One region of the Delftia sp. PE138 genome, then DNA from elsewhere that is predicted to be linked to it. Evidence: riboswitches for the same ligand, from Rfam matches in the RefSeq annotation. Region 1 holds a riboswitch; the other holds the start of a gene.
The links. A riboswitch is a leader RNA that binds a small molecule or an ion and turns the genes downstream of it on or off. The one in region 1 is predicted to bind cobalamin.

Region 1 (3,400 bases):
CCCTCCAGGCGCAGGGCGGGCGTGGCCTGGAAGTTGGCAGTGACCTCGGCGCCGCGCGAGGACTGGCTGCCGCCCTGGATGGAGATGGCCGGGCGGTCGGGGTCGCGCGTGATGATGTCGTCCTTCTTGATGTCGAACACGGCCAGCGTCCATTCGCCGCGCCCGCCTGCCACCTGCTGCTTGATGCCGATCTCGGCCTGGTGGCCCTTGCTCAGCTTGTAAGCCGTGTTGGCCAGGTTCAGCGAGACCAAGCTGTTGACGGGATCATGGCCCGAGCTGATCTGCCCATAGACATGGGTGTCGCGGGCCAGCTCATAGGTCAGGCCCAGGCGCCAGGAGGTGGCGGCCAGCGTCTTGTTGAAATCCGTGCCGCCCACCAGCGAGTGGCTGGCAAAGTCGTAGACATCGCGGCGCAGGCCGGCCATGGCCAGCCAGCGGTTGCTGATGCGCCAGGCATCTTCCAGGTACAGCGCATGCTGGGTCACGCCGGTTTCGGTCTTGGCCTTGGTGACATCGGGGCTGGCCCAGCTGCCATGCACGGGGTCCCAGGCCGAGACCGTGGACGAGCCGCCATAGGGCGAGTTGTTGGACAGCCGCAGGTTGATGCGTGCGGCCTCCCATCCCATGGCGATCTTGTGCGATCCCCGGTCCACGTTCAGGCCCAGGCGATTGCCGGTCTGCTCCAGGTCGTGCAGGATTTCGAGGTAGTCGGAGCGGCCCACGGTCCAAGTGGCGGGGTTGAGCGCGTAGGCCTCGATGTTGCGCCAGTGGCGGTCCGACTGCACGTGGTACAGCTCGTTGCGCACCGTCAACCAGTCATTGGCCTTCCATTGCACCTTGGCGCGCAGGCGCTCGTCGGCATAGCGCAGCACGCTGTCTTCGGCGTTGTAGTTGCGGTCGCGCAGGGACTCCACCACCTTGCCGTCCAGGCCCGGCGTGCCCCAGTAGCGGCTGGGCTTTTGCACGCTGCGGTCGGCAATCAGGTCGATCTGCAGGTCGCTCGTGGGCTCCAAGCGCAGCGTGCTCATGAACTTGCCGTTGCGCGACTGGTCCAGGTCGCGCTCGCCCGCGCTGCGCGCGGTGTAGCTGTCGATGCGGTAGCTGGCATAGGCGCCCAGGGCGCCGGTCACGCCCAGGCCCAGGCGCAGCGTGTCGTCCGTGCCCGCGCCCAGCAGCACCTCGGCCGAGCTGGTGCGGCTGGGCTGCTTGCGGATGGCGTTGACCGTGGCGCCCATGGTGCCGCTGCCATACATCAGCGAGGCCGGGCCGCGCAGCACGTCGATGCGCTCGTAGCCCCAGCTGTCCCCGGGATAGGCCGTGGTGCCGGCGGCCACGCCCAGCACCATGCCGTCTTCGGCCACGCCCACGGAGTTCACGCCCGCAAAGCCACGGCTGCTGAAGGACAGGCCGCCGTTGCCCGGCGTGCTGCTGGAGGTCAGGCCCACGGTGCGCGTGACGGCGTCCACCAGGGCGTAGTCGCCGCGCTCCTGCATCTGCTCGGCAGAAACACCATCCACGCTGGCAGGCACTTCCTGGTTGGAGACGCCGGTATGGCTGGCCGAGCGCGCAGGCTGGGCCAGTTGCTGGCCGATGCGTTCGGCCTGGCCGGTGACCTGCACTTCGGGCAGGACAGTCTGTGCCTGCACAGGAACGGACAGGAAGGCGCAGGCCAGGGCCAGCGGGCTCAGCCGAAGGCAAAGGGAATCGGCAGCACGGGTGCTGGGAACGCAGGAAAGGGAGGAATGCATTTCGAACATCGGTCTTCGACCGCCTGATGCGAAAGCAAGGCACTGCCGCCTCTCCAGCCAGCGTGCAAGGATAGGGTGCAGGACATTGCCATCCGCACCCCGCAGACAGTCAAGAAAGCGCCCGCTCAGCGGGCGCGAAACGCAGCAGGCCGGTCTCCGGGCTCACAAGCGGCGCAAGGACATGCCTTGCGCCCAGCGCCCCGTCTTCCCAATCCACCCGCGAAAAGCTGCATGTTGCAGACCACGCCATGAACCAGTGACAGCCTGTCATCGCCCCTCCGCAGGGTTGCGGAGTCTGGCGGTACAGGCATGGAACGCCTTGACTTGTTTACCGTTGCGGGGGCAGCCAAGGCCTGTGCCGGCAGCGCAAAAAGCATTTGCTGGCAGTCACCTTGTTCCCGTTTCATCCCCATGGCTGGCATGTGGACACCTGATGCACGGATGCCTTTGCAGGCGCGGCATTATAGCCAGCGGCCCGCGTCGGTAGCCTGCGGCGCGTCGTGCAGCAGCAGCTCCACACCCAGCCACTCGCCACGGTGAACGCGGCTGATGGCATGCCGCAGATGCACGCGGTAAAAGCCTGCCGCACCGCGCACCGGGCGCGGCCCCGTGGCGATGATGGCCGCATCCCCCAGGCCCAGCGGCAGCACCATGGGGCGCGATTGCATGCGCGGGCGCTGCTCGGTCATCACGAATTCGCCGCCCTCGAAATCCTGGCCCGGCCGGGACAGCAGCAGCACCAGCTGCAGCGGGAACACCGCCGCACCTTCGCTGTATGAGCGCAGCGGCGCATGGCCCGCCTGCGCCACATGCAGCAGGTGCGACTGCGGATGCATCTGGCCGCGCTGGCGGCCCAGCTGCCCGAAGGCCTCGAACGAGGCGGGCAGGGCAGGCTGCATGTCCATTTGGGCACGCCAGCGATTGGCAATGGCAAGCAGGTGCCGGTACAGCACCGGGCGCCATGTGTAGAGGGAGGGCGGCAGGCCATTGCGCATGGCCGCCTCGCTAGCCAGGGCGCGGCTTTCATCCGCATTCAGCAGCCGTGGCAGCAGGCAATGGCCCTCTGCATCGAGCTGGGTGGCAATGCGGCCCCAGTCCAGGCCGGCGAAGCGATCACTGCTGTTCAGCCCATCCATGTCGCCCCCTCCATTCAACCCGCCTTGCGAAAAGTGAGATTGATGCGCCGCCCGCCCAGCAGCGGGTGAGGCTGGTCCTTGAGTGGCAACACGCCGTGGTGGCGCAGCCGATCCACGCCGCCCCAGACCACCACGTCGCCATGCTGCAACAACACCCTGGCCGTCCTGTCCGCGCGCGCAAGCCCTCCAAACAGAAATGTGGCCGGCATGCCCAGTGACACCGAGACGATGGGCGCGCCAAGGTCACGCTCGTCGCGGTCCTGGTGCAGGGACAGGCGGCTGCCGGGCAGGTACTGGTTGATCAGGCAGGCGTCGGGCGCGAAGCCCTCGAAGCCCGCAGCGGCGGCCGCTTCGCCCGCCAGCTGCGCAAACACGGCCGGCATGGCGGGCCAGGGCTGGCCGCTGACCGGGTCGATGGCGCTGTAGCGGTAGCCGCGCCTGTCGCTGGTCCAGCCCAGCGTGCCGCAGTTGGTCATGGCCACCGACATGGTGAAGCCGCCCGGCGTGACCAGATGG
Region 2 (3,400 bases), on a different contig from region 1:
CTCGCGGCCCGAGAGATTGTTGTGGATGGCCAGCACCGCATGGGACGGGTCGAGCAGGTCATGCACCACCACCTCGCAGAACGGGGCAAGGGTCTGGCCCAGGCCTTCGGCGATCTTGGCCACCTGTTCCAGCAGTTGGCGCTGCTCGGGAGTGCGTTGTGTCATATTGGACATTTTGTTTTGAATTGGACAAAATGTCAAAACCCAGGCGACCTGCCTTCTTGTCCGTTTCTTGTGCTCCCTGCCATGTTCGACACCCTTGTTCACCTGCTGCAATCCCAGGACGCGCGCTTTCGCGTGATCGAGCACCCTGCCGAGGGCCGCTCCGACCTCGTCGCCGAAATCCGGGGCACCGCCCCCGGCCAGGGCGCCAAGGCCATGCTCTGCAAGAGCCGCGATGCGTCCGGTGCGGGCGATCCCCAGCTGTTCCTGGCCGTGCTGCCCGGCGACCGCAAGCTGGACTTCAAGCGCCTGGCCCAGGCCGTGGGCGTGCGCAAGGCCACGCTGGCCTCGCCAGAGGAGGCCCAGGCCGCCACCGGCTGCGTGATGGGATCGGTGCCGCCGTTCTCCTTCAACCCGCAGGTGCGCCTGGTGGTGGACCCGGCACTGGTGGAGCGCTTTGCCGAGATCGCCTTCAATGCGGGCCGGCTGGACCGCTCCATCGTGCTGGACTCGGCCGACTATGTGCGCATTGCCCGGCCCGCGCTGCACAGCCTGAGCGGGGATGGCGCCGATTGACCCGGGGGCCGGGCGGTGCCCACAATCGCAGCAACGCCCGCACATCCTCTCCTGACCATGACCACCCCTGCCAGGCAGTTCCCCGACCGGCCCGATGCGGCCGGCTTTGTGCGTGCGACGCTGGCTGCCGCACTGGCCCAGGTGCAGTCGCATATGGATGCCGTGGATGCCGTGGACGCCGGCAGCGGCGAGGCCGAACGCATCCACCAGCTGCGCGTGGCCCTGCGGCGCCTGCGCACCCTGCTGCGCGAATGCGCAGGGCTGGCGCCCGGCATGCGCGCCGAATGGGATGCCCCGCTGGCCCTGGCCTTTGCGCGCCTGGGCACGCTGCGCGATGCCGGCACCCTGGCCGACGTGGTGCGGCCGCTGCTGCAGGACGCCGATGCGCCCTTGTGCGAATGGACCGTGCCGGATGCCGGGCAGGCCGACGCGGACGCGGCCGCTGCGGTGCGCGAGCCGCAGTTCCTGCAAACGCTGGCCGAGATCCATGCGCTGGCGCAGGCGCCTGCAGGCAAGCGGCAGCCCGGCCTGGTCAGCCTGTCCGCCGCAGGCACGCGCAAGTACCTGGCACGGCGGCTGGCGCGCCTGCACCGCCAGGTGCTGCGCGACGGCCGGCACTTCGACCGCCTGCCGCTGGCGCAGCAGCACCGCGTGCGCAAGCGGCTCAAGCGCCTGCGCTACCTGGCGGACTTCGCGCGGGAATTCGCGCCCGGAATGTGGCCCGGCAAAAAGGGCCGGCGCTTTGCCGAGGCGCTGGTGCCCGCCCAGGACGCGCTGGGCCTGCACAACGACATGGCCGTGGCGGCCGCGCTTTTTCGTGACGAGGCCGGCACGGATCCGCGCGCCTGGTTTGCCGCCGGCTACCTGCAGGCCCGCCTGGCCACCAGCGCGCGCAGCAGCCGCCGCGCGCTGCGTGCGCTGGCCCGCGTGCCGGGCTTCTGGGCCTAGACCGCATCAGCGATAATCCGCCGCTGGCGCACCGCCGCAGCCCCTGGGCCGTGGCGGTGCGCTGTTGCTGAAGGTGCCCCATGCCGCTTGCCGGCCAGGGGTTCAACGGGAAGCAGGTGCGCGATGCCATCGAGGTGGCCGCTCGCAATGCCTGCGCTGCCCCCGCAACGGTCAGCGGAATACAACTCCCCACGCTGGCGCGCCACCCACCGGTTGCGCGCCGCAAGCCACTGTGTCTGGACGGACATGGGAAGGCGGGGATGCCTGCTGCAGCGCGCCCACGATGCGCGCCGCAGCGTTCCGCAAGCCCGGATACCGGCCTTCTGCATTGCTTTCGGACGCCGCGGGAGTGCGCCTGTCCGGTCCGGCCCCAGCCTGCGCTGGCGTGGCCGGCTCCGGCGTGCGCGCCGTGCGGCGTGGTTCAGACGATAGGCCCCACGGGTGACTGGGGCAGTTGGATTCAACGCATGCGCTTCGCTTCTTTGGCCGCCGATTGTTCCGGCCCCTTTCCCCTTCCTCCCTTCCTGCGCCCGGCCACCGCTGCGGCCGTGCTGGCCTGCTGCGCCGCGGCGGCCGGCGCCGCACAGGAACCGGCGGCCGGCAAAGCCGGTGCATCCGCCGACGATGCGCTGGACGCCGTCTTCGTGACCGCCACGGCGCGGCCCGAGGCGCGCAGCCGCATCGCGGGCACCACGCAGACCATCGACCGCGAGGCCATAGAGCGCTCCAGCGCGCGCTCGGTCACCGACCTGCTGGCCGAGAACGCCGTGGGCTTTCTCAGCGAGTGGACGGCGGCCCAGACCTCGATGAACCTGCGCGGCGCCTCCACCGACGGCCAGGGGCGCGACTTCCGCAGCCAGGTGCTGGTGCTGGTCAACGGCCGGCGCGCGGGCACGGCCAACCTGTCCAAGCTCAGCCCCTCGGATGTGGAGCGCATCGAGATCGTGCGCGGCCCGTCCTCGGTGATCTACGGCAGCCAGGCCCTGGGCGGGGTGGTCAACATCATCATGAAGACGGGAGCGACGGCGCCTGGCACGCGCGCCCAGGTCCAGGCCGGCTCGTGGGACCTGTGGCGCACCGATGCGCAGACGGCCGGCGCCAATGACCGCTTCGACTGGTACTTCGGCGTGAGCGCAGGCGGGCGCGGCGACTACGAGTCGGGCGACGGCGGCACGCGCATGGAGAACACGGGCTGGAAGCGGCGCGGCGCCAGTGGCGCCCTGGGCTGGCAGCTGCACGAGCTGCACCGCGTGGAGCTGCAGCTGCGCACGGACGGCATCTACAACGCGGGCTTTCGCGGATCGGGCGCCAACATCTACAGCCGCGACAACCGCAGCAACCGCTCGCTGGACCTGACCTACGAGGGCGCACTGCCCGGCCAGCGCCTGAGCTGGACGACCCACCTCTACAGCCTGGTCGATACCGATGAGTTCAACTGGGCATCGCCCGTGATCCGCTCGGGCAACAGCGCCGTGCCCGGCACGGCGCGCGACTACAACCACCGCCAGCTGGACGCCACGGGCCTGCGCTTTCAGCCGCGCCTGCGTGTGAGCCAGACCAATGACCTGCTGATGGGCTTCGACTGGGAGCGCAGCAAGCTGCGCTCCGACCGCCTGCGCGTGGCCATGCCGGGCGGCCCGGCGGGCCAGGTCGCGCCCTACGACAACAACCAGAACGAGCAGGTGCACGCGCTGTACTTCGAGGACGCGCAGAC

Region 2: it holds a riboswitch for cobalamin, as region 1 does, so the genes downstream of both, HFGMBDPB_RS01115 (TonB-dependent receptor) here and HFGMBDPB_RS16780 (TonB-dependent receptor) in region 1, are expected to answer to the same signal.

Annotation. Positions count from the first base shown of each region.
Region 1 covers NZ_JABEPN010000004.1:392,975-396,374, forward strand. Annotated here, with positions in the region: gene HFGMBDPB_RS16780 (TonB-dependent receptor) at 1-1,757, opposite strand, end outside; cobalamin riboswitch at 1,879-2,197, opposite strand; gene HFGMBDPB_RS16785 (2OG-Fe(II) oxygenase) at 2,210-2,884, opposite strand; gene alkB (DNA oxidative demethylase AlkB) at 2,899-3,400, opposite strand, start outside.
Region 2 covers NZ_JABEPN010000001.1:242,956-246,355, forward strand. Annotated here, with positions in the region: gene HFGMBDPB_RS01100 (helix-turn-helix transcriptional regulator) at 1-165, opposite strand, end outside; gene HFGMBDPB_RS01105 (YbaK/prolyl-tRNA synthetase associated domain-containing protein) at 247-738, shown strand; gene HFGMBDPB_RS01110 (CHAD domain-containing protein) at 796-1,686, shown strand; cobalamin riboswitch at 1,741-2,024, shown strand; gene HFGMBDPB_RS01115 (TonB-dependent receptor) at 2,154-3,400, shown strand, end outside.